2 regions of the Blautia hansenii DSM 20583 genome follow, and region 2 is predicted to be linked to the other one. Evidence: riboswitches for the same ligand, from Rfam matches in the RefSeq annotation. Region 2 holds a riboswitch; the other holds the start of a gene.
What was found. A riboswitch is a leader RNA that binds a small molecule or an ion and turns the genes downstream of it on or off. The one in region 2 is predicted to bind ZMP and ZTP.
Positions count from the first base shown of each region.

Region 1: another riboswitch for ZMP and ZTP. It lies ahead of CGC63_RS05055 (IMP cyclohydrolase); the one in region 2 lies ahead of CGC63_RS02190 (formate--tetrahydrofolate ligase).

Region 1 is NZ_CP022413.2:1,004,955-1,017,693, forward strand. It holds gene CGC63_RS05025 (tetratricopeptide repeat protein) at 1-625, shown strand, start outside; gene CGC63_RS05030 (DUF3048 domain-containing protein) at 668-1,771, shown strand; gene CGC63_RS05035 (DegV family protein) at 1,909-2,802, shown strand; gene CGC63_RS05040 (COG2426 family protein) at 2,918-3,394, shown strand; gene CGC63_RS05045 (GNAT family N-acetyltransferase) at 3,846-4,331, shown strand; gene CGC63_RS05050 (methionyl aminopeptidase) at 4,335-5,207, shown strand; ZMP/ZTP riboswitch at 5,250-5,328, shown strand; gene CGC63_RS05055 (IMP cyclohydrolase) at 5,415-6,128, shown strand; gene CGC63_RS05060 (phosphoribosylaminoimidazolecarboxamide formyltransferase) at 6,150-7,334, shown strand; gene CGC63_RS05065 (diaminopimelate dehydrogenase) at 7,474-8,460, shown strand; gene CGC63_RS05070 (YitT family protein) at 8,473-9,351, shown strand; gene CGC63_RS05075 (amidophosphoribosyltransferase) at 9,431-10,849, opposite strand; gene CGC63_RS05080 (exodeoxyribonuclease III) at 11,017-11,772, shown strand; gene CGC63_RS05085 (DNA polymerase Y family protein) at 11,796-12,739, shown strand, end outside.
Region 2 is NZ_CP022413.2:437,563-450,301, reverse strand. It holds gene CGC63_RS02235 (type 2 periplasmic-binding domain-containing protein) at 1-532, opposite strand, end outside; gene CGC63_RS02230 (carbohydrate ABC transporter permease) at 546-1,442, opposite strand; gene CGC63_RS02225 (ABC transporter permease) at 1,461-2,399, opposite strand; gene CGC63_RS02220 (LacI family DNA-binding transcriptional regulator) at 2,742-3,767, shown strand; partial or broken gene CGC63_RS02215 (S8 family serine peptidase) at 3,861-4,097, opposite strand; gene CGC63_RS02210 (hypothetical protein) at 4,416-5,258, opposite strand; gene CGC63_RS02205 (alpha-L-rhamnosidase N-terminal domain-containing protein) at 5,430-5,648, opposite strand; gene CGC63_RS02200 (S8 family peptidase) at 5,742-7,484, opposite strand; gene CGC63_RS02195 (formate/nitrite transporter family protein) at 7,579-8,343, opposite strand; gene CGC63_RS02190 (formate--tetrahydrofolate ligase) at 8,433-10,118, opposite strand; ZMP/ZTP riboswitch at 10,206-10,289, opposite strand; gene CGC63_RS02185 (potassium channel family protein) at 10,439-11,089, opposite strand; gene ytvI (sporulation integral membrane protein YtvI) at 11,161-12,318, opposite strand; gene CGC63_RS02175 (NUDIX hydrolase) at 12,470-12,739, opposite strand, start outside.

The DNA.
Region 1 (12,739 bases), 570 kb from region 2:
TGCATATCTTCATTTAGACGAGTATAAAAAAGCAGAAAAAGATTTCTCAAAAGTGATTTCCGGTTCTAAGGAATATGAGGACTATCTGGATATTTATCGAATTTATCAGGAATGTGACTTAAATGCAGACGGAGCGGAATATCTGGAGCTGGCTTTGGAGATGAAAGCCAAATCACCGGAGGATTTTTATAACAGAGGCAGAGTCTATTATTATCTGTCAGAATTTGAAAAGGCAGAAAAAGAGCTGAAAACAGCATGGGAAAAAGAATATGCTCCTGCTGCCGTTTATCTGGGAAAAGTGTATGTGGAAGCAAACGAGCCGGAAAAAGCCAAAGATATGTATCAAAAGTGCTTAAAGCAGGATGAATTAAAAGCAGAGGCATATAATGGGCTGGCGTATTGTTCGATGGAGCAGGAAGACTACGAAAAGGCTTTGGAATATATTCAAAAGGGATTGGAAGTAAAAGACAGAGAAGTCAATCAGGCATTACTTTTTAATGAAATTGTTGTATATGAAAGAAGCAGAGACTTTGCTTCGGCAAAAGAGAAAATGCAGCAGTATTTAGCCCAGTATCCGGCAGATGCTGCTGCTGTAAAGGAGAATTATTTTTTGCAGACCAGATAGTGAAGGGACACATGAAAATGTGTGGAAGGAATGGTGACAAATATGAGGTTAAAAAGAGTAATGTTAATTGCCGCAGTAATGGTAATGGCGGGGGCTTTTACAGGCTGTGGTAAAAAAGAAGAAAAACCGGAGCAGCCGAAAATTGAAAAAGAGAAAGAACCGGAAGCAGAAAAAACAGTAGGTGAAGTCGTAGAAGAACCGGAAATTCCGGCAAACCAAAATCTGCTTACGGGGTTAGGTGATTTGTCAGAGGGGGCAATCGGAAAACGTCCTGTGGCGGTTATGGTAAATAATGTGGAAAAAGCCATGCCACAATATGGAATTGGGCAGGCAGATATTATTTTTGAAATTCCGGTAGAAGGGGATGTAACCAGATTTATGGCGCTCTACGGAGACTATACAAAGGTTCCGAAAATCTGTCCAATCCGAAGCTGTCGTTATTATTTTCCGGCGATTTCACAAGGATTTGATGCCTTTTATGTAAATTGGGGAATTGATGAAACGGTTTCAGATTATCTGAAATCCTTAAATATGGATCAGATTGAAGGAATTACCAACACAGGAGGGCTTTTCGGCAGAGACCAGGATAAGAGAAATCAGGGCTATGCGCTGGAGCATACAGGATATTTTGACGGTACGCAGCTGCCTTCTTATATTGAGTCAAAAGGGCTGCGCACAGACCTGAAAGAGGATAAAAAAGGACCTGCATTTTCTTTTAACGGCATGGAAGAACAAATAAAACCTGCTTCTTCGGACTGTACTTCTGTTCAAATTGATTTTGGCTCACAAAGTGCAGCATTTACCTATGATGCAGAAAAAATGCAGTATTTAAAACAGATAAACGGAAATCCACAGATGGATGCAGTAACAGGGGAACAGCTGGGATTTACCAATGTATTTGTTTTGGAAACAGAAATTTCTGTAAGAGATGATATGGGACATAAGAATTTAGACTGGGATGGCGGTGCAGACGCTAAGGGATATTATATTTCAAACGGCGGTATGCAGCCTATAACATGGTCAAAAGAAGAAGGAAAGGAAGACTCATACCTGACCTTCTATGATGAGTCGGGAAATGTGCTGAATATCAATAGAGGAAAGAGCTATATCGCCTTAAATTACAAAGACAAGGCAACCTTTCAGTAAAGAAATAGAGAGACAGGAGAAAGACATTTTTCAGGAATAGTCAGTCTTCTGTCTTTCCTGCTTTTTAGAAAAATTTTTTTAAATACTATGAAATTGCCAAAAGAAGTGTTAAAATGGGTATTATTTAAGAGGAGGGAATGACATTGAGCGAATATAAAATAACTTGTTGTTCTACTGCCGATATGCCGGCAGCGTATTTTGAAGAAAAAAATCTGCCCTTTGTCTGCTTTCATTTTCGGATGGATGGGGTAGAGTATCCGGATGATTTAGGAAAATCTATGGCATTTGACGAGTTTTATAAAAGGATATCTGCGGGTTCTGAACCGACTACCGCACAGGTAAATACGCAGCAGTATATGGAGCTTTTCGAGCCTGTCTTGAAAGAAGGAAAAGACCTTCTGCATCTGACTTTATCCAGTGGGATTTCAGGAAGTATTAACTCTGCCAATATGGCAAAAATCCAGCTAGAGGAAAAATATCCGGAGAGAAAAATTTTTATTGTGGACTCTTTATCGGCATCTTCAGGGTATGGAATGTTGGTGGATGCTGCACTGGAAAATCAGGAAAAAGGATTTTCCATAGAGGAGAATGTAAAGTGGATTGAAGAAAACAGAAATCGCCTGCATCATTGGTTTTTCTCCACAGATTTAACCAGCTTTATCAGAGGCGGCAGAATATCAAAGGTGTCCGGTTTTGTAGGTCAGGCGCTGAACATTTGCCCGCTTATGAATGTAAATACAGAAGGAAAATTAATTCCGAGAAATAAATACAGAGGGAAAAAGCAGGTTATTCGTGAAATGGTGAAGCGAATGGAAGAGCATGCACAAAATCAGACACAGTATAGCGGAAAGTGTATGATGTCTTGCTCTGCGTGTGAAGAGGATGCCAGAAAAGTGGCTGATTTGGTAGAAGAGAAATTTCCAAAGCTCAACGGAAAAGTACAGATTAACAGCATTGGAACGGTGATTGGTTCTCATACCGGACCGGGAACGGTAGCGCTGTTTTTCTGGGGAGATGAGAGGACTGAGTAAAATCTATGTAAAATTTTTCTAACGTTTGTGAAAAATACTTGCACCATAAGAGAAACAATGATATATTGAACCTCGATAGTGTTTGAAATTTGACAAAGAGAAAAAGGAGAATTTTATGTTAGAGAAGTACCTGATTGTGTTTTTTGTATCCATGGTACCGTTAATTGAATTAAGAGGTGCAATTCCCATTGCGGAAGGGTTACAGCTGCCGTTTGTTCAGTACTATATTGTTGCAATTTTAGGAAATATGCTTCCGGTACCGATTATTTATTTCTTTGCAAGAAAAGTTCTTGTATGGGGAAGTACAAAACCGGTAATCGGTAAATTCTTTTCCTGGTGTCTTGATAAGGGCGAGCGTGGTGGAAAGAAATTACAGGAAAAAGCAGGAAAAGGTTTGTTTGTTGCACTGCTTTTATTTGTAGGAATTCCTCTTCCGGGAACAGGGGCATGGACAGGAACTCTGGCGGCCAGTATTTTAGATATGGATTTTAAATCCAGCGTAATCGCAGTTATGCTGGGAGTTTTGTTGGCAGGTATCATTATGGCTGCTGTAAGTATGGGCGCATTTGGTGCATTGGGAGCACTTTTTTAAAGAGTAATTAAAAGAGAAGAAAGAAAAGGCATCATTCTTAATTGGTTTTGAGAATGATGCCTTTTTAACATATTTCGTTGTCCATTGGAAAATACCTCACATTAAAATTGAATAATGAAAATTTTTTCTTTTTGGGTTAAGTTTTAAAAGTTTCTGGTGGTCCGTACCTCTCTTTCGATAAATTATAAGGTTTGGTTTAAGTTTTTGGTGGTATCAGTCCTTTCTGATTTCTTTTTTTTCTTTCGATTTATTTTATGATTAGACTATACCATACAAATATTAAAAAGTCAACAAAAAAACGAAAAATAAATAAAAATAATTTTAAAAGACTGTATTAAAATGATATATATTATAAAATATCAGAAAATTTAAGAAAAATCCAAAAGTGGAAAAAAAGAAAAAATAATGATACAATAACATTTAAAAGAAAACAAAAGAAAGGTCGCAGAATATGGAAGTAAGACAGGCATTATTGGAAGAAATTTCTGAAATTATGAAAATATATGAAGCAGCAAGGTGTTTTATGGCAGAACACGGAAACCCAACACAGTGGGTAAACGGATATCCTTCGGAAGAACTGGTGACAGAAGATTGTAAAAACGGAGAATTGTATGTATGTGTTTCTGACGAACAGATTGCAGGTGCTTTTATGTTTACCAAAAAGCCGGATATTACATACAGAGAAATCTTTCAGGGAAAATGGTTAAATGAAAAGCCTTACGGAACCATGCACCGAATGGCTTCTTCAGGCATTCAAAAGGGAGTGTCCTCTTTTTGTTTAGACTGGTGTTTCAAGCAGTGTGGGAATGTAAGAGGAGATACGCATAATGATAATTATGTGATGCAGAAGGTATTTGAAAAGAATGGCTTTAAACGATGCGGAATTATTTATGTAGAAGACGGAACGCCTAGAATTGCATATCAAAGGGAGAATTAGAAAATGGAATTATTAGAAAGAAATGCACCATGCTGGTGCGGAAGCGGAAAAAAATATAAGAAATGTCATTATAATTTTGACGAGAAATTAAAATTTTATGAAAGTAAAGGTGTTTTAATTCCATCTCATGATATTATCAAAACACCAGAACAGATTGCAGGAATTAAAGAAAGTGCAAAAGTAAATATTGAAATTTTAGACTATGTGTCAGAGCATATAAAAGAAGGTGTTACCACACAGGAAATCGATAATTGGGTAGCGGATATTACGGCAAAAGCAGGAGCGGTGGCAGCGCCTCTTAACTATGATGGATTTCCAAAGAGCGTGTGTACATCTATCAACGAACAGGTATGCCACGGAATTCCCTCAGAGGATATTGTGCTGAAAGACGGAGATATTATCAATGTAGATGTATCTACAATTTTAAACGGATATTATTCTGACTCATCCCGTATGTTTTGCATCGGAAATGTTAGCGAGGAAAAGAAGAAGCTGGTGGAAGTCACACGTCAGTGCGTGGAGAAGGGGTTGGAACAGGTAAAACCATGGGGATATTTGGGAGATATGAGTCAGGCGGTCTATGAGCACGCCCATGCCAACGGATATTCTGTGGTAAGAGAGATTGGCGGACATGGAATTGGACTGGAATTTCATGAAGACCCGTGGGTAGGATATATTGGAAAAGCAGGTACGGGGATGCTGTTAGTTCCGGGTATGATGTTTACTATTGAACCAATGATTAACATGGGAAGTCATGAGATATTTGTAGATGATACAGACGGATGGACAATTTATACAGAAGACGGTAAACCATCTGCCCAGTGGGAAATTATGGTGCTGGTGACAGAACAGGGATACGAAGTTATTTGTTATTAAAAGAAAAAGGGTTGACATTCTATTTTTTTAATGGTATGTTGTAATTGCTTATATGACTGACGGAAGTGGAAATGACCACAGGGAGTATAAGCCAAGGAAGCCGACCGTCTGGGCATATATGCTCGGGCAGTGGGCTTTTTTGTGTATCAGAAAATCCTATTCTGGTTTACCGAGTATATCGTTCATTGAAAAAAAGGAGAAAAATTCATGGAAATGTTATCATTAACAAAAGAATTGAAAGAAAACGCATATCCTGGCAGAGGAATTGTTCTGGGAAAATCAGAGGACGGAAAAAAAGCAGTAGCTGCTTACTTTATCATGGGAAGAAGTGAAAACAGCAGAAATCGTGTATTTGTAGAAGATGGCGAAGGAATTCGTACACAGGCATTTGACCCTTCTAAGCTGGTTGATCCAAGTCTGATTATTTACGCTCCTGTACGTGTTTTAGGAAACAAAACCATTGTGACAAACGGAGACCAAACAGATACGATTTACGAAGGTATGGATAAACAGCTTACTTTTGAGCAGTCTTTAAGAAGTCGTGAATTTGAACCGGACGGACCGAACTATACACCTAGAATTTCAGGAATTATGCACGTTGAAAACGGAAAATATAATTATGCAATGTCTATTTTAAAAAGCAATAACGGAAATCCACAGGCATGTAACCGTTATACATTTGCCTATGAAAATCCGGTAGCAGGAGAAGGTCATTTTATTCATACTTATATGCACGACGGAAATCCCCTTCCAAGCTTTGAAGGAGAACCAAAGCTGGTAAGTATTCAAAACGACATTGATGAATTTAAAGACAGCCTGTGGGAAAGTCTGAATGAAGAAAATAAAGTCTCTTTATTTGTTCGTTTTATTGATATTGAAACAGGTAAATATGAAACAAGAATTGTGAATAAAAATAAATAAGAAGTAAGAAGGGAGAAAATCATGAAAGAATTAGCTTTAAAATACGGTTGTAATCCAAACCAGAAACCATCCAGAATTTATATGGCAAATGACAGTGAGCTTCCTATTCAGGTATTATCCGGAAAACCGGGATATATCAATTTCTTAGATGCGTTTAACGGCTGGCAGTTAGTAAGAGATTTGAAAAAAGCAACAGGTCTTCCGGCCGCAACATCCTTTAAGCATGTATCTCCGGCAGGTGCAGCAGTAGGTCTTCCTCTTACAGAAACTCTGGCAAAAATTTACTGGGTAAATGATATGGATTGGAAGAATTTTTCACCAATCGCCTGCGCTTATGCAAGAGCAAGAGGCGCTGACCGTATGTCTTCCTTCGGTGATTTTATTGCATTGTCTGATGTATGTGATAAAGACACAGCATTATTGATTAAAAGAGAAGTATCTGACGGGGTTATTGCACCGGGTTATACAGAGGAAGCTCTGGAAATTCTGGGACAGAAGAAAAAAGGAAATTACAATGTGATTGCTATTGATGAAAACTATGTACCGGCTCAGTTAGAGCATAAAGAAGTGTTTGGTATTACTTTTGAGCAGGGACGTCAGGAGCTTTGCATTGATGACGCATTGATTTCTAATGTAGTTACAGAAAATAAAGAGCTGACAGAAGAAGCAAAAAGAGACTTAAAAATTTCCCTGATTATTTTGAAATATACACAGTCCAACTCTGTATGCTTTGTAAAAGACGGACAGGCAATCGGTGTGGGAGCAGGACAGCAGTCCCGTGTACACTGTACACGTCTGGCAGGTCAGAAGGCAGACAACTGGTGGTTAAGACAGTGCCCGAAGGTTTTAAATCTGCCATTTAAAGAAAGCATCAGCCGTGCAGAAAGAGATAATGCCATTGACGTATATATCGGTGAAGAATATATGGATGTTCTGGCTGACGGCGCATGGGAAAATACTTTTACAGAAAAACCGGAAGTGTTTACAAGAGAGGAAAAGAGAGAATGGCTGGATAAAATGCAGGATGTTATTCTTGGCTCTGACGCATTCTTCCCGTTTTCTGATAATATTGAAAGAGCACATAAAAGCGGTGTGGCATATATCGCACAGCCGGGCGGCTCTGTACGTGATGATGCAGTAATTGAAACATGTAATAAATATAATATGGTGATGGCGTTTACAGGTATTCGCCTGTTCCACCACTAAGAGGAAAAGAGGCACCTTCGGGTGTCTTTTTCTTTTGGGGAAGTTGATATGCACGGCATAAAAACCATTGACAAAGACCAAGTTTTTGATATACTTTGAGAGTAAATAATGTGTCAAAGAACAGATAGGAGAGTGAAATATGAGTATTAAAATTGGTATTTTGGGATATGGTAACTTAGGTCGCGGTGTGGAGTGTGCTGTGAAGCATAACCCTGATATGGAGCTGACAGCAGTATTTACACGCCGTAATCCTGCAGATGTTCAGATTTTGACAGAGACAGCAAAGGTTTATCATGTAGATGAAGCCGTAAAAATGAAGGATGAAATCGATGTTTTAATTCTCTGCGGCGGAAGCGCCACAGATTTACCGGTTCAGACTCCTGAATTTGCACAGTATTTTAATGTGGTAGACAGCTTTGATACTCATGCAAGAATTCCGGAGCATTTTCAGGCAGTAGACGAAGCTGCTAAGAAGGGAAATAAGGTTGCAATGATTTCCGTAGGCTGGGATCCGGGTATGTTTTCTTTAAACAGATTATATGCAAATGCAATTTTACCGGGCGGAAAAGATTATACTTTCTGGGGAAAGGGTGTCAGTCAGGGACATTCTGATGCAGTTCGAAGAATAGATGGGGTACTGGATGCAAGACAGTACACAATTCCTGTAAAAGAAGCTTTAGACGCTGTAAGAGAAGGAAAAAATCCAGAGCTTTCCACACGTCAGAAGCATACAAGAGAGGTATTTGTAGTTGCTGATGAAAATGCAGATAAAGCAAAAATTGAGCAGGAAATTAAGACAATGCCAAATTATTTTGACGAATATGATACAACAGTACATTTCATTACAGAAGAAGAAATGAAAGCAGAGCACACAGGACTTCCTCACGGAGGATTTGTAATCCGCAGTGGAAATACAGGATGGGAAGACGAACATAAGCATGTGATAGAATACAGCCTGAAGCTGGACTCCAATCCTGAATTTACATCATCCGTTATTACAGCTTATGCAAGAGCTGCCTATCGCATGAGTCAGGAAGGACAGAGCGGCTGCAAAACCGTATTTGATGTAGCGCCTGTTTATTTAAGCCTTCAGACACCGGAAGAGCTCCGTGCAAAAATGCTGTAAGGTGCAGGGAAAGTGAGTGAAAAAGTGAGTGCTAAGGTAGATGCAAAAAAAGAGACGAAAAGAATTCTGTTCGGTCTTATCGGTGCGGTGATTATGGCTGTGAATATTAAGACCTTTGTGCGGGCAGGGGGCTTGTATCCGGGAGGATTTAACGGTGTCACACTGTTATTTCAGACCATTTGCGACAGATTTTTCGATATTACAGTACCGTTTTCTCCTATCAGCTTAGCGTTAAATGCCATTCCGGCAATTATCAGCTTTAAGGCAATAGGCAAGAAGTTTACAGTTGTTACAAGCTGTATGATTGTTGCTACCAGTATTTTGACGGATATTGTTCCGGCAGTGCCTATTACAGAGGATATTTTGCTGATTAGTATATTCGGTGGCTTGATTAACGGAGCGGCAATCAGTATTTCACTGATTGGAGGAACTTCCACAGGCGGAACAGATTTTATTGCCATTTACTTTGCGGAAAAGAAAAATAAAGATGTGTGGAATTATATTTTATTGGGAAATGCAGTGGTACTGATTATTGCAGGCTTTCTTTTTGGATGGGATAAAGCCCTTTACTCCATTATTTTCCAGTATACTTCGACACAGATGATACATTTATTGTATCAAAATTATAAAAAGGTTACGTTATTTGTAGTTACAGAAAACGCCGAGGCTGTTTATCAGGCTATTTCAGAGGTTACAAATCACAGTGCAACTGAATTTTCAGCAACGGGAATGTATTCCAATGAGAAACGAAAAATGATTTATTCTGTTGTGTCCACAGTAGAAGCGAAGATGCTTACCAGAAAAGTTATGGAAGCAGATGCCCATGCTTTTGTAAATATTGTGAAAACAGATACTTTGTTGGGGCGTTTCTATCAGGAAAATAATTACTAACGTAAAAAGGGAGCTATTGTATTAGACGCATATTTCTAAATGCTGTTTAATACAATAGCTCCTGTTTTTTTCTAAAATCTTATTTTTTACCGCTGAAGCAGTAAGTACATACTTTACACGGCTCGATAGGAATGGAAGATAATAAATCGTCTAAACGATGGAAATGCAGAGTAGTAAAGTTCAACTGTTTTCCGATTTCTTCCAGCATTTCTTTGTAATTTTGAGAGTCAGGATTAGCATAAGACTCTAAAACCTCACGGCTTACGTTTTCTCCTTCTCTTGCAGCGATAATTCTTCTCGTAATTAAATCCATTTCAGATTTAGAACGGGAGAAGTTCAAATAAGGGCATCCGAACATTAAAGGCGGACATGCCGGACGGATATGTACTTCTTTTGCACCGCTGCTATATAAAAATTCTGTTGTTTCACGAAGCTGTGTTCCTCGAACAATAGAGTCGTCGATTAACAAAAGCTTTTGATTTTTAATCAATGCCTCAACAGGAATTAATTTCATTTTGGCAATAAGATTACGCTGTTCCTGACGGGAAGGCATAAAGGAGCGAGGCCATGTTGGAGTATATTTAATAAATGGGCGGGCAAATGGAATGCCGGACTCGTTTGCATAACCGATAGCATGAGCAATACCGGAGTCCGGTACGCCGGCTACTAAATCAGGTTTTACATCATCTCGCTGCGCATCACGCTGTGCCAGCTTCTTACCACATTCGTAGCGCATATTTTCTACATTGATGCCTTCGTAGGTAGAGGTAGGATATCCATAATATACCCACAGGAAAGAACAAATTTTCATTTCGTTCAAAGGCTCTGATACGGTTTCGCAGCTTTCCGGAGTCAGATAAACAATTTCGCCCGGACCTAATTCTTTTAAGGTTTCATAACCCAGATTAAGGTAAGCAAAGCTTTCAAAAGAAACACAATGTGCGCCGTCTTTATGCCCTACAATAAGAGGCGTTCTTCCCATGCGGTCACGGGCAGCATAAATGCCTTCCGGTGTTAAAATGAGAAGTGTCATAGAACCTTCAATTAACTCCTGCGCATAACGAATACCGTCTACGATGGTCTCCTGCTGGTTGATTAAAGATGCGACGATTTCAGTAGGGTTGATACATCCGCCGCTCATTTCTAAGAAATGTGTACAGCCGTTTTTGTAAGAAATATCAACAAGCTCCTCTGTATTGTTGATTTTACCTACTGTTGTAATTGCAAAGCTGCCTAAATGGGATTGTACCAAAAGCGGCTGAGGCTCGTTGTCTGAAATACAGCCGATACCACAGGTTCCTTCCAGTTCATCTAAATCACCGTCAAATTTTGTACGGAACGGTGTGTTTTCGATGTTATGGATTGAGCGGCTGAAGCCGTTTTCTCCATGGACTGCAAGTCCTCCACGTTTGGTACCTAAATGAGAATGATAGTCTGTTCCGAAAAATAAGTCCAGGGTACAACTGGACTTAGATGTTACTCCAAATATTCCACCCATTGCTGTTCTCCTTTTCTTGGAATTACCAATTTAGTTTTCTCCTTATTATATACTCCAAATTTGCTTTTCGTAAAGAGATTTTGGGAAAGTTTTTCACTTCGCAAAGGAGAAAAAATAGTGTATAATGAAAAAGTAAATGTGCAAATAGACAAGAAAAGGAGAAGAAAATGAAATTTATTTCATGGAATGTAAATGGTCTGCGGGCGTGTGTGAAAAAGGGATTTACAGAATTTTTTGAACAGACAGATGCAGACTTTTTCTGTATACAGGAAACAAAGCTTCAGGAGGGGCAGATTGATTTTGAACCGGAAGGATATTTCTGTTATTGGAATTATGCTGTGAAAAAAGGGTATTCCGGTACAGCAATTTTTGCAAAGAAGGAGCCGTTAAGCGTACAGTACGGCATTGGTATAGAAGAACATGATCAGGAAGGTCGTGTGATTACCTTAGAATATGAAAATTTTTATATGGTTACCGTCTATACGCCGAACTCCCAAAGCGAGCTGGCGAGATTGTCTTATCGTATGCAATGGGAGGATGATTTCAGAGCGTATTTGCAGCAGTTAGACGAGAAAAAACCTGTGATTATGTGTGGTGATTTAAATGTGGCACATCAGGAAATCGATTTGAAAAATCCGAAGACGAACCGTCATAATGCCGGCTTTACCGATGAAGAAAGAGAAAAATTCACTACGTTTTTGGACGCCGGCTTTACCGATACTTTCCGTTATTTTTATCCGGATAAAACAGAGATTTACTCTTGGTGGTCTTACCGATTTAAAGCCAGAGAAAAAAATGCAGGGTGGAGAATTGATTATTTTTGTACTTCAAAAAGACTGGATGAAAAGTTACTTTCTGCTTCTATTCATACAGATATTTTCGGCTCAGACCATTGTCCGGTAGAAGTTCAGATTGAGTTATAAACAGAGAAAATGGGGGCAAAAATATGTCAGATTGCGAAAAGGTGATTTTTCATATTGATGTAAACAGCGCTTTTTTATCGTGGGAGGCAGTTTACCGTTTAGAACAGGGCGGAACGGTAGATTTAAGAGAAATTCCCTGTGCGGTAGGCGGAGATAAAACAAAGAGAAGGGGCATTATTTTAGCAAAATCTCTGTCTGCAAAGGCATGCGGTGTAAAGACAGGAGAACCCTTGACAGAAGCGTTAAAGAAGTGTCCGTCTTTGATTGTTGTGTCGGCTCATCATAGCATGTATCGCCAGTATTCCCAAAAATTTCTTAATATTTTAAGGGAATACAGCCCTTCGGTAGAACAGTACAGTATCGACGAGGCATTTATGGATATGACGGGAATGGAAAAGCTCATAGGAAATCCTGTGGCTTTTGCTCATAAGCTAAAAAATAGAATTAGCAAAGAGCTGGGGTTTACGGTAAATATTGGAATTTCCGGCAACAAATATCTGGCAAAAATGGCATCGGATTTTGAGAAACCGGACAAGGTGCATACCTTATTTCCAACAGAAATCAAAACAAAAATGTGGCCGCTGCCTGTATCAGACCTGTTGTTTGTGGGGAGGGCTACTACGCAGGTTTTAAAGAAGCTGGGGATTTATACTATCGGAGACCTTGCCAATACAGATGTAGAAATTTTAAAATGTCATTTAAAAAAGCAGGGAGAGAGTATCTGGAATTTTGCCAATGGAAGGGATACTTCGCTGGTGGAAAGCGAAAGTCAGGGAAACAAAGGATATGGGAACAGTACCACCATTGCTTTTGACGTGACAGACGAAGGAACAGCCAAAATGGTGCTTCTTTCTCTGTGTGAAACAGTGGCAGCAAGACTTCGAAAAGATGATGTAAAGGCAGAGGTAGTGTCTGTTTCTGTTCGGGATTTTGAGATGAAAACAGTTTCTCACCAGAGGGTTATGGC
Region 2 (12,739 bases):
CTTCTCCCAACTGTTCAATCCACGGGAAGGAGTAAATATGTCCGTCCGGAGCAGTAACCATGGTTCGATATTCTGGATATTTTTCAAAAACAGCCTGTAAATTTGGCATGTATTTGTCAATCAGATTTTCCAAAGGAATAATGATTCCCTGTTTCGCATATCTCAGCAAATCATAATCGTTCATTCCTGCTGTAAACAATCCGTCCGGAAGACTTCCAAACTGTGCCAGTGCCAGATTCTTTTTATCAGCAAACTGATCTGCCACAAAACAGGTCCAGTCAATTTCTACATTTGTCTGTTTCTCTATGCGCTGAAAAATTAATCTTTCATTCGGATCCTGTGTACTTGTTGCCGGTGCACTTGTAATAAAGGACAGTTCTTTTTTCTCTTTTAGCGGGAAAGTCACTTCTTCTACTGGTGTATCAGGATTTGTATCTGCAACCTGTGCACTCTCTCCACCACATCCGACAAGGGAAACTAGCATAAGCAGTGATAACCCCAGAGTAAACAGATGTTTCATTCTCTTCTTCATCACACTTTCCTCCTTAACCTTTTACAGAGCCTACCATAATTCCCGAATCAAAATATTTCTGGAAAAACGGATACATAATTAACAATGGTAAACTGGACACTACGATTGTTGCATATTTCAGAAGCTCTGCAACCTTTGCCATCTCAGCTGTGCTTTGAATATCCGCAATCATACCAGGCTGTGGGGTATTCTGTACCAGAATTGAACGAAGCACTAACTGTAACGGCTGTAAGTCTGCGTCATTCAAATAAATCATAGCATCAAAATAGCCATTCCACATTCCTACAAAAGACCACAATGCTAATACTGCAATAATCGGTTTACACACCGGAAGCATTATTTTAAAAAAATGCTGAATCTCACTTGCTCCATCGAGCTGAGAGGCTTCACGTAGCTCTTTTGGTATGGATTGATAATAAGTTCTTGCAAGAATCATATTCCATACATTGAATGCACCAGGAAGTAAAATTGCCCAGATTGTATTTACCAAATGTAATTGATTAACGAGAATAAACGTTGGAATTAATCCACCATTAAAAAACATTGTGATAATAAAAATTGCATTAAAAAATTTTCTACCTACAAATTCTTTCTTGGACATCGGATATGCTGCCAGTATTGTAACAAACACTGATATTACCGTAAATGCAATAGAATAAAAGAAAGAATTGGCAAATCCTCTCCATATCATTTTGTTTTCGAGTACGCGTTTGTATGCATCCAGAGTCCAGTCTTTTAAATGGAAACTAATTCCCTGATTGTTCAGTACATTCGGATCCATGAAAGAAGCAATTACGACATAAACCAGAGGAATTAGAATTGCAAGAGCAAAAACACCAAGAAGTGTATATCCAATGGACAGAATTATTTTATCGGACATTCCAAATTTCATTTTTCTTCGATTTTCCATTTTTCAAATTCCCCCTTTTTATAATCCTTCACCATCGTTCAGTTTTGCTACTACTTTGTTCACAAAAATCAACAGAATAATGTTAATAATAGAATTAAATAATCCAACTGCTGTAGAATATCCATAATCACCGTTCAGCAAACCAATTCGATACACATATGTAGAAAGGATTTCTGATGCCGGAAGGTTCATATCAGTTTGCAGTGCATATGCTTTTTCAAATCCAATACTCATGATATTTCCTGCCTGCAGAATAAACTGAATTACAATAATATTTTTAATTGCAGGTAACTGTACATACCATATCTGCTGGAAAATATTCGCTCCGTCTACAATCGCAGCCTCTTCAAGGTCTTTACTTGCATTAGACAAAGCAGCCGTATACATGATAGACGCCCATCCGGCTCCCTGCCAGATTCCGCTGGCTATATAAATAGTACGGAATGCCTCCGGCATGGTCATCCAGTTTGTATCACTACCAAAAACCTGATTGATTGGTCCTACCGGTGACAAGAACATTCTGACCATACCACAGAGTACGATGACGGAAATAAAATTCGGTGCATAAATCAAAAGCTGGATTTTCTTTTTTATTCCGGTTCTGCGAATCTGGTTCAATAAAAGAGCAAGAATAATCGGTATCGGAAATCCCCACAGCAAACTATAGGCACTCAATTTCAATGTATTCAGAAGATATTTCATAAAATCCGGAGACGATAAAAATCTTCTGAAATAATCCAGTCCTACCCACTGGCTGCCAAACACCCCTTTTATGACATTGTAATCCTCAAAAGCAATTAATACTCCTCCCATGGGAATATACTTGAAAATGATTGTCAACAGAAGGGCAGGCATTAAAAAAAACACATATAACTGCCAGTTTCTTTTGATATAGCCAGCTTTTTGACGAACTGTCTGCCGACTTGCCGAAGCACTTTTTGCATTACGAAAACTCATCGTTCCCTCTCCTCTCTTTTACATTTGCACTATTCCTTTGCAAGTTTGTCTCATTTTCTTGGTTTGTTGTGCAATTTGTACTTTTTCTTGGATATATATTATCATTTGCACAGCATTTTGTCAATTGTATTTTTGCATTTATTCCTTTTTATTTTTATATTTGCACCTTTTCGTGTCGCAAAAAAGTATAAATTTAACCTATGAACCAATTATTATTCTATTATATTTTTACATTTGACAAATTCCTTTAAATACGTTACATTTAATAACAAAGTATAACTATTTCACATAAATGGACTTATACGTATTATACCACCATTACATTCAAAACAGGAGGTGTCTATGGGAAAACGAATTACCATTCAAGATATAGCAGATTCATTAGGGGTATCAAGAAACACAGTGTCAAAGGCAATAAACAATACCGGCGTGTTGGCTGATGCTACAAGAGATAAGATTTTACAAAAGGCTGCCGAATTGGGTTATAAGCAGTTTTCTTATCTCTCGCCTGCAGTCTCTGTTCCCAAGCCTGAAATTTGTGAGATTGCTCTTTTTACCCGTGCCATGCCGAATAGTTCTCACTTCGGTTCTAAACTACTGAATACCTTTCAGGAAAAAATCAGTTCTAACGGGTACAGATTGTCGTTTTACCTTATTCGTGAACAAGAATTTACAGATTTACTTCTTCCAGCTGGGTTTGATCCTTCAAACAGTGCCGGAATTATTTGTTTGGAATTATTTGATTGCGCATACAGTCAGATGCTCAGCAAACTTGACATTCCTCTGCTTTTTACAGATTGTGCTGCGAACATCGATTTCACTACTATTGATGCTGATTTTCTGCTTATGGAAAACAGAAACAGCATTTCCAGCATTGTGCAATCTCTCATAAAAAATGGACAGCATAGACTTGCATTTGCAGGAAATATTAATAACTGCCAATCATTCTTTGAACGATATCAGGGATTTTGTGATGCACTCAGCCTCTCTGGTCTAAAACCTGTTACTGACATACTCTTAGCAGACGAGCCCTTCCATACGATTGAGCAGCTTGCATCGTATATCAGACAACTCCCTGAACTGCCAGATGCATTTATATGTGCTAACGATTTTGTCGCTATGGATCTCATTAAGGCCTTAAAGCAATGCGGCTTGTCAGTTCCTGAAGATGTAAAAATTACAGGATTCGATAATTCTGCTGAGTCTCGGATTATTGAACCACATTTAACCACTGTCCATATTCCAAGTTCTGCTATGGGATATATTGCTGCAGAACTTCTTCTTTCCCGTATTGAAGAACCGGGTATTCCATATCGTACAACTTACGTTCGCACTGTGATAAAATACCGGGAATCATCTCATTGCTAATTTTCTGCATATTAAGCTACAAGGGAATCCTAACTGCCCCTTGTGGCTTTTTCTACCTAATGCTTTATCTCAAAGGATCTCACATCTTTAAACATTTCCAAAGCTTAAATTGATCGCAATTGGTCTTCCAAGCCGTATAGCCTGCCGAACCAGATAATCTACACCTTGCATCAGCTCTGTAGTTCTTGGAAAAGAGTCCTGTCTTGGAATTCCCATTTTCACAACCAGAAGGTCACTTTCATATGCCACACCCCGGTTCACTGCACCACGGGTAAAATCGCTACCAGCTGCCACTCCAAGCACAGCAGTTCCATGACCGCTTACATCTTTCTTCTTTAAAGAAGATTTTGTCTTATTGGATTATTTATGATTTTTATTGTATAATATCGTAAGAAATTACCATTTTCCCATAACGATCCGCAGGTATCGTAGTTGGGAGCTAAACTGGTTTTCACAATGCAGATTATTTTTGCAGAGCTTTCAAAAAGCACTACCAGACAACCCCTGGGGGAATATCGGAAAGAAAAGTGGGATAAATAGCTGCTCTTTGAACAACTTCTGTAATTTATGTCTGTTTTGTTCTGCTCATTCATTATTCTTCAGAATTAAACAGTTCCATCAGCAACTCTTTTTCTTCCTGCATTACCTTCAGTACATACTTGTCAAAATGTCTTGCATCCTGAGTTTTTGAGCCGAACTCGTAGGTTTCCTGTCCGTAGTCCATAACATCAAAACCAAAAATTGCTTTGTTTGCACCTTTGGTTCTGTAAGAAGCTGCGTCAGCAAGGGTAAATCCAAGTCGTCTTCCTTAGCTGATCCGTTTCCATCCGGTTCATTTCCATCCGGCGCTCCACCCATCATTCCTCCAGGACCTGCATTTTCCCCGGACTGTCCCTTGGCGTATCTTCCTTCCAGAAATGCCTGTGTCTTCTCTTCTGTTGTCATCTCAGCCACAGCTTCATCACTGAGAGCATTTCCATCGCTGTCAAACCAGGTCCAGTCATCTGCGTAATCCAGATTTTCCAGATACCATTCCAGACTTTTCTCAAATTCCTTCAGATAAAAAGTGAGATACGTGCCTCCATATCCATTTGTATCTGCATATTTTTCCGCATCATACTCTATAGTCAGGTCTGCCACATCCTCTTTGTCCCCATCTTCATTGAGGTCAATATCCACAGCAGCCTCGCTGACACTTAAATTCTGGTCATTGATATAATCCATATATTCCTGAGACAAATATTCTGCCATCTTTTTCTGAAAATCAGTATTGAACTCATAATCTGTATCCAGATAATATTCAAATGCCATAGCCATATCCGCTTCCTGCAAAGAGGTAATGGCACTGTATGCAACGCAGCCCCATACACCATCTGAAATTTCTGTTCCGTCAGCTTCTATGGTCTCAGAATAAGTTCCGTCTTCATGCGGTTCGCTTTCTCTAATGGAGTAACCATTTTTCCTGTGATTTTCCAGGCTGGATAAATCCATAATGCCCCTAAGATTACGGCAGCCGCCAGGGAAAGAATGAAATACCTTTTCTCCTCCATTCTTAAAGATGAAGTATCCGCAAAAGCAATAAGCAGTTCTCCTTCATGAACAGATATTTCAAACTGATAATTTTGATAGCTGCCGCTGGTTTTTCCTGTCAACAAAATAGCTTCAGCAGTTTCCAACTGTGATCGCAATTTTATTATCTGTGGCAAGCATTTCTGTCACATCATAAATCTGATACTGTAATCTGTTATGATAGCTTGTCCAGCCCGGTGCCATACGATAATCACCTACGGTCTGTCCATTCAGAGATGCCTCATATACTCCATGTGCTGTTGCATACAGGCGGCCTTTCTTTACCTTTTTTCCTGAATCCGTGAAGTTCACGGATTCAGGTTTAACTATAACTATTTTTCATGCTTATCGAAATACATATTATACTCATTTCATGATTCCGCATTATATATTTCTAAAATCATTTCACTCTGGCAGGCTATCCCTGACACACAGTGCCCCATACCCAATACGATTATTAGGATATTCCCCGCCTAAAAGCGGCCTTGCTCCTCTTCTTAAATATGCCTTTACCTTCTCTCCGTACAAGAAAGGATCATTTCCTTTTATAATTCCCCATTCCATCATCAGTGCTGCAGCCCCCGTAACAAAAGGCGTTGCAAAAGAAGTTCCTGCTCTGTTATCATACCCTCCTCCCACTGCTGTTGTACGAATATCCACACCCGGAGCTGCCAAATCCGGTTTGACCGCATTTACCACTCTTGTGTAACCCCTTCCGGAAAAATCTGCGTAAGACATATATCTGGAATTGTATGCTCCCACAGAAATCACCCGCCCTGCCGTAGATGGAATGGTCAAGGTTGTTTCCGGTGTCGGAGAAGAAAATCTTGTTCCCTCATTTAAAATCCCGCCTCCCGGAAGCCACAAATCAAAAGAACCGTCCACAACTTTTGAAGGTATCAACTGAATTTTCCACACACCGCTGTCGATATACTGATTTTTTGGAAGCATATCTATATAAATTTCCTGTGAAAGACTGTATGGACTGGGTTCTCCATAATAGATTAACAGCTCCGTATTTTGAATAGTAAAACGCTGCGGTCCTAATATTTGCTTAAAAGGACCTACCCTTTCGCCATTGGGATGTATCAATACAAATTCCATCTCATCCACATACTGTTTCCAAATCTGTACGCTCATCCCCGTTTCATACTCGCTGATATATAGTGAAATCTCTTTTGTCTCACCTTCTGTCAATTTTCCCGAAGTATGAATAGCCGCACTTCCTTCATTCCCCATTCCTACACAAATTACTGTTTTTCCCGACAATGCCGCATTATCCAAATACGTTTCGATAAGTGACTCCCCACTATGAGAGCCATAATTATTGCCAAAACTGAGATTTAAAGCCAGCGGCATCTGCAAATCGATTGCCTGACGAATTGCATAATCAATTCCCTGCATAAGCTCTGTGGTTCTGGGAAATCCATCTTCCAAAGGCGTTCCCAGTTTTACAACCAGCAAGTCACTTTTATAAGCCACTCCTCGATAAACACCTTGCGAAGCCGCCCCATTTCCGGCTGCAATTCCCATCACTCCGGTGCCATGTCCGCTTAAATCACGACTGGGAACGATTTTTTCCATTTCCCTTTTATTTTCCTGCTTCAATGCCTCATCAATCTGCTCCTTTGTATATTCCGTTCCTATAAAATAGCCTTTCGGTGGATTTCCCTGTATGGTTTGATCCCACAGACGTAATATTCTGCTGCTCCCATCAGAATTACGAAAATCAGGATGGCTATAATCAATGCCTGAATCAATACATGCAACCAACACGCCTTCTCCTGTCAGCGCTTCTCCCAAAGGCGAAAACTCACTTTGTACTGCTGTCATGCAGGAAGCACTTTTTCCTTGATTTACTGCAAAGAATAAACGCTTTGGTTTCTCTACAAACTCTATCTGCGGATTTCGTGATAATTCCTCTATTCTGCTTTCTGGAATGCGTATAATGGCAAATTGATTTAAAAGTTCTACTTTTGGAATATCTTCTCCCAGCACTGCACTCAAATCACCGGAAAACTTTATAATCAGCTCCCAGTTTTTTTCTTCTGTATTATACCCTACGTTTAACTGTGATGATTTCATTCTCTCCTCTTTTGTAGCACTTAAAGCTAAATTCAAAAGATTTTCTAATTTTTGATTTTGCATATTCTATCCCCCTTTCTCCATCTTACGCTTTATGAATAAGGATAGAACGAAAAAGAGCTGCCTTAACAGACAGCTCTACTTTCTTATTCTTATTTTATTTTTCTTTTGAAATCAAATGATATGGAAATGCTACTCCTAAGATACCTCCAACCATATTTCCAAGGGTAACAACTACTACATTATATAAATATGCACCAATTCCAACTTTTCCTGTAAAAAGAGAAATTCCAATGCTGCTCATATTTGCAATACTATGTTCAAATCCACATACCATAAATACAAAAATACACCAGAAAATCATAATCAATTTACCTGATTCAGACTTCATTTTTATTCCACACCATACAGCAAGACATACTAAAATGTTACACAATACCGCTTTGAAAAACAATGGCATTGGTGCAGTAGTCGTCTTTGTAATTGCAAGATTTTCAAAATAATTGCCAATTGCACCTGTAGGAACTTTTGTAGCTATAAAAAGAGCAGAAGATAAAAGAGAACCAACCAGGTTTCCAATCCAACATACACACCATAATTTACAGGCATCTCCCCATGTAGCAGTTTTTCTAAATGCTGCTGCTGACATAAGAAAATTATTTCCTGTAAATAAATCCGCTCCTGCCATGATAACTAAGCTAAGTGCTGCTGCAAATGCAGCACTCTGTGCCGGTTTTGCCCAAATTGCTGCTGTTTCTGAAGTTGATAAATGACCTGCAAGTGTAAATGCCAGAAATCCCCCCATTGCAACAAACATACCAGCAAGCATAGACGCCACAAAATATCCCAGCGGATTGGTTTTCAGTAAATTTAATTTTGTTGCCGCAGAATTACAAACGGCTTTATATTCGTCTTTATACATACTTATTTGCTCCCTTCAAGCCCAAAATTTTCTAATACGTAGAAAGCTGCTGCACCACATTTGTCATGCAGCAGCTATATGTTTATTTCTTAGAAAAGACCGGTAATTTTACCTGTTTCATCTACGTCAATCTTCTCAGCAGCCGGTACTTTTGGAAGTCCTGGCATTGTCATGATTTCCCCTGTCAATGCTACAATAAATCCTGCACCTGCGGAAATCTTCAGATTTCTTACAGTTACTTCAAAGTCTGTAGGTGCTCCTAATTTTGTCTGATCATCTGTCAGACTGTACTGCGTTTTCGCAACACAGATTGGGCAGTTTCCGTAACCCAGTGCTTCTAACTGTGCTGCCTGTTTCTGTGCATTTGCTGTCAGAACCACTCTCTTACCACCGTAAATCTTCTGTACAATCTGGTTCAGCTTATCTTCAATACTTCCCTCTAAGTCATAGGAGAATGTGAAATCGTTTGGTTCTTCTACCAGACGGATAACTTCTTTCGCCAGTGCAATTCCGCCTTCGCCGCCTTTTGCCCATACTTCAGACAGTGCAACGTTTACGCCCAGCTCTCTACATTTGCTTTCTACTAAGTCAAGCTCTGCCTTTGTATCGGTTGGGAATGCGTTGATTGCTACAACACATGGAAGTTTATATACATTTTTAATGTTGCTTACATGTTTTAACAGGTTTGGAAGTCCTTTTTCCAGAGCTTCTAAGTTTTCGTTATTTAAGTCTGCTTTTGCTACTCCGCCGTTGTATTTTAATGCACGAACGGTTGCTACGATTACAACTGCGCTTGGAGTCAGACCGGCCATACGACATTTAATGTCTAAAAATTTCTCTGCACCTAAGTCAGCGCCGAAGCCTGCTTCTGTGATTGCGTAATCCCCTAACTTCATAGCCATCTTTGTTGCGATTACAGAGTTACATCCGTGAGCGATGTTTGCGAATGGTCCGCCGTGTACGATTGCAGGTACATGCTCTAAGGTCTGTACTAAGTTTGGTTTTAAAGCATCCTTTAACAGTGCACACATAGCGCCTTCTGCATGTAAATCATGAGCTGTTACCGGTTTCTGTTCAGAAACTTTTCCATAAGTATATCCAACGATAATACGTCCCAGTCTTTCTTTTAAGTCTGTGATGTCTTTTGCAAGACACAGAACTGCCATGATTTCGGAAGCTACGGTAATATCATAACCGTCTTCTCTTGGCATACCGTTTGTCTTTCCGCCCATACCGTCAAGAACAAAACGAAGCTGACGGTCGTTCATATCCACACATCTTCTCCATGTAATCTTTCTTGGGTCGATGTTTAATTCATTTCCCTGATAAATGTGGTTATCCAGCATAGCTGCCAGAAGGTTATTTGCTGCACCGATTGCATGGAAGTCACCGGTAAAGTGCAGGTTGATATCTTCCATTGGAACAACCTGTGCGTATCCGCCGCCTGCTGCACCGCCTTTTACACCGAAAACAGGTCCCAGTGAAGGCTCACGCAGAGCAACCATAACATTTTTACCAAGTCTCTGCATACCGTCTGCAAGACCAACCGTTGTTGTTGTTTTTCCTTCTCCTGCCGGTGTCGGATTGATTGCTGTAACGAGAATTAATTTTCCGTTTGGCGCATCGGACTCTTTTAATAAATTGTAGTCAATTTTTGCTTTGTACTTTCCGTACTGTTCCAGATATTTGTCATCAATACCTGCTTTCTCTGCAATTTTTGTAATTGGCTCCATTGTGCACTCCTGTGCGATTTCGATGTCTGATTTGAATCCCATAGTAACATCCTCCTTGAAAATAATTTTTACTCACCCTTTTCCCATTCTCCGCAAGAGATGAAAAAAGGGCAACATTTGTAGATTAACAAATGTTGCCCAGACGGTCGGCTTTTTTCGCATTCTGATTTCCCTGTGGTACTCCACATTAATCCGTCAGTAATCAGATGCGTGTTATTCTGCAACAAATAAATAATATTTATATCTGTCACTTAACTATGTCCTTACTCTAACACAAAATCATCTTGCTGTCAATGCACCACAGTAAAGTTTGTGAATTTTTTACCAATTTTCCTTCTATTTTTTTACATATATAACAAATGTTATTTCAATTTTGTCACTGCACGTACGTCTCGATAATGTCCCATAATAATCAGGGTTTCATTATGATTAAAGACATAGTCTGCATGAGGAAGCGGGTTCATTTTCCCCTGAGCTTTCGTAGCCAAAATGCTGATGTTATATTTTTTTCTGATATCTTTTTCTATAATGCTGCTTCCAATCCATGACTCCGGTGCAGGTATTTCATAAATAGCATATTCGTCTGTCAGCTCAATATAGTCAAAAATATTGTCATTTCCGTATTTTACAGCCAGACGCTGTGCCATTTCCTTTTCCGGATACACAATGCGGTCTGCTCCGTTTCTCAAAAGGAATTTAGCATGTACATCACGGTTGGCTCTTGCCAGAACAAAACGTGCTCCCATATCCTTTAAAAGAGCAGTTGTTTCTAAGGAACTTTGGAAATTGTCTCCGATGGCAACCACACAGAGGTCAAAATTTCCCACGCCCAAGGACTCTACAAAATGCTCGTTGGTTGCATCACCAATCTGGGCATCTGTCACCATATCAATGGCATCGTTTACTCTTCCCTCATCGCTGTCTATTGCTAAGACCTCATTCCCTTCTTCAATCAATTTTGCCGCCATGTGTCTTCCAAAACGGCCAAGTCCAATAAGAAGTACTGACTTCATCTTCTTTTCCTCCGCTTTTGTTATCCGGTACAGAGAACAGAAGCTTCTCTTTTGCGTACCGGTATATTCTCTTATTCTTTTTTATTATTATCTGAAATATGTTTTCCGTCGTCTCGATACAGCCATTTCAGAAAATCTTCCACTGCATCCTGCAAATTTCGAATTGCGCTGTTAAACATTCCCGCATGATAAAAATTCACAATAATTGCCCCGACAGGTACGGCTAAAATCATTCCCAACACACCTGCAAAACGATATCCGGTATACATACATATCAAGGTCCACAACGGATCAATACCGATGGAGTCTCCCACCACTTTAGGCTCAATAATACGCCGTATCAGCTGCGTTGTCAAATATAATATAATCAGTCCCACTGCGTACTGCATATCCCCTGACAGAATTTTAAACAACGCCCACGGAATAAGAGCAGTACCTGTCCCGAAAAACGGAAGCATATCCAAAAAAGACACGAGAAAAGCCACCACAATGGCAAAGTTTACCTTTAAAATTAAAAATCCTATACAGAGAATAACAAAGACGACTCCCATAATTTTAAACTGGGCTTTAAAATATCCGCCGAAAATACTCCGAAAGCACCGTTCCAGTATTTTCCATTTTTCCTGAATAAGCTGAGGGGTATGCTCCCTTCCAAATTCCAATATCTTGTCTCTGTCTGCAATGAAAAAATACGATGATAAAATTGTAAATATAATGGCTATAATAATACTTGGAAGATTTTTCGCAAAATTACTTGCCTGATCTACGGTAATCTGGCTGATTTTTCCTACGGCTGTTCCAATCATATTGCCTAAGCTGTCCTGAAAGTCTGCAATTCCTTTTTGAACTCCGTCCGGCAATTCTTCGATAATCATAGAAAGATTTTCTCCTGCCTCCTGAAAATCCTCTCGAAAACTACTGTAAATCTCAGGCGCCTGCTCAATAAGCGAACTTGCTTCCTGCAATGTCTTCATTCCGATAAAATAAATGCCTCCGATAATAGCGGCCAGCACTGCAATAATAAGAAGCATAGAGGTATGCTTTCTGGCTACCTTCATCCGTCTTTCCAACATCCGCACCAACGGGTTTGCAATCAGCGCAATCAGCCATCCGATTACAAACGGCATAAAAAAGCGAATAAACTTAAAGGCAATAAGACCGCCTAAAACCACTGCCAGAAGTGTAAAAATAAATACCAGTAAATTTTTAATGTGTTTCTTCCAATTCATCTACAAAACCCCTTTAAGTCAATTTCGCACCCTATTTTATAATGCACAACAGCCTATATGCGTACCGATTTATACATACAGGCTGTTTTCTCTCGGATGCTTTTTAAGTATAACACAACTTGGAAAAAAGTAGTCCGATTATATAAAATTTTTACAATTCTTTCAGAAATTCAAAAGGTTCTTTGTCATGTATAAAGTGCATCAGCATATAAAAACACATAATTGCCACTTTTTCTTCTTTTAAAATCCGTTTTACTTCTTCTCTGTCTGCCAAAACCACTTCGATTTCCTCTGTGTCTTCCTGAAATTCCTTTGTAATTTCTCCTGCTGAAGTACCGAATACAATAGCGCAAGACTCATCTGTCATTCCCACTGTGGTAAATGCAGGCTTTTCATAAGCTTCATTTACTGTAATAGGCGT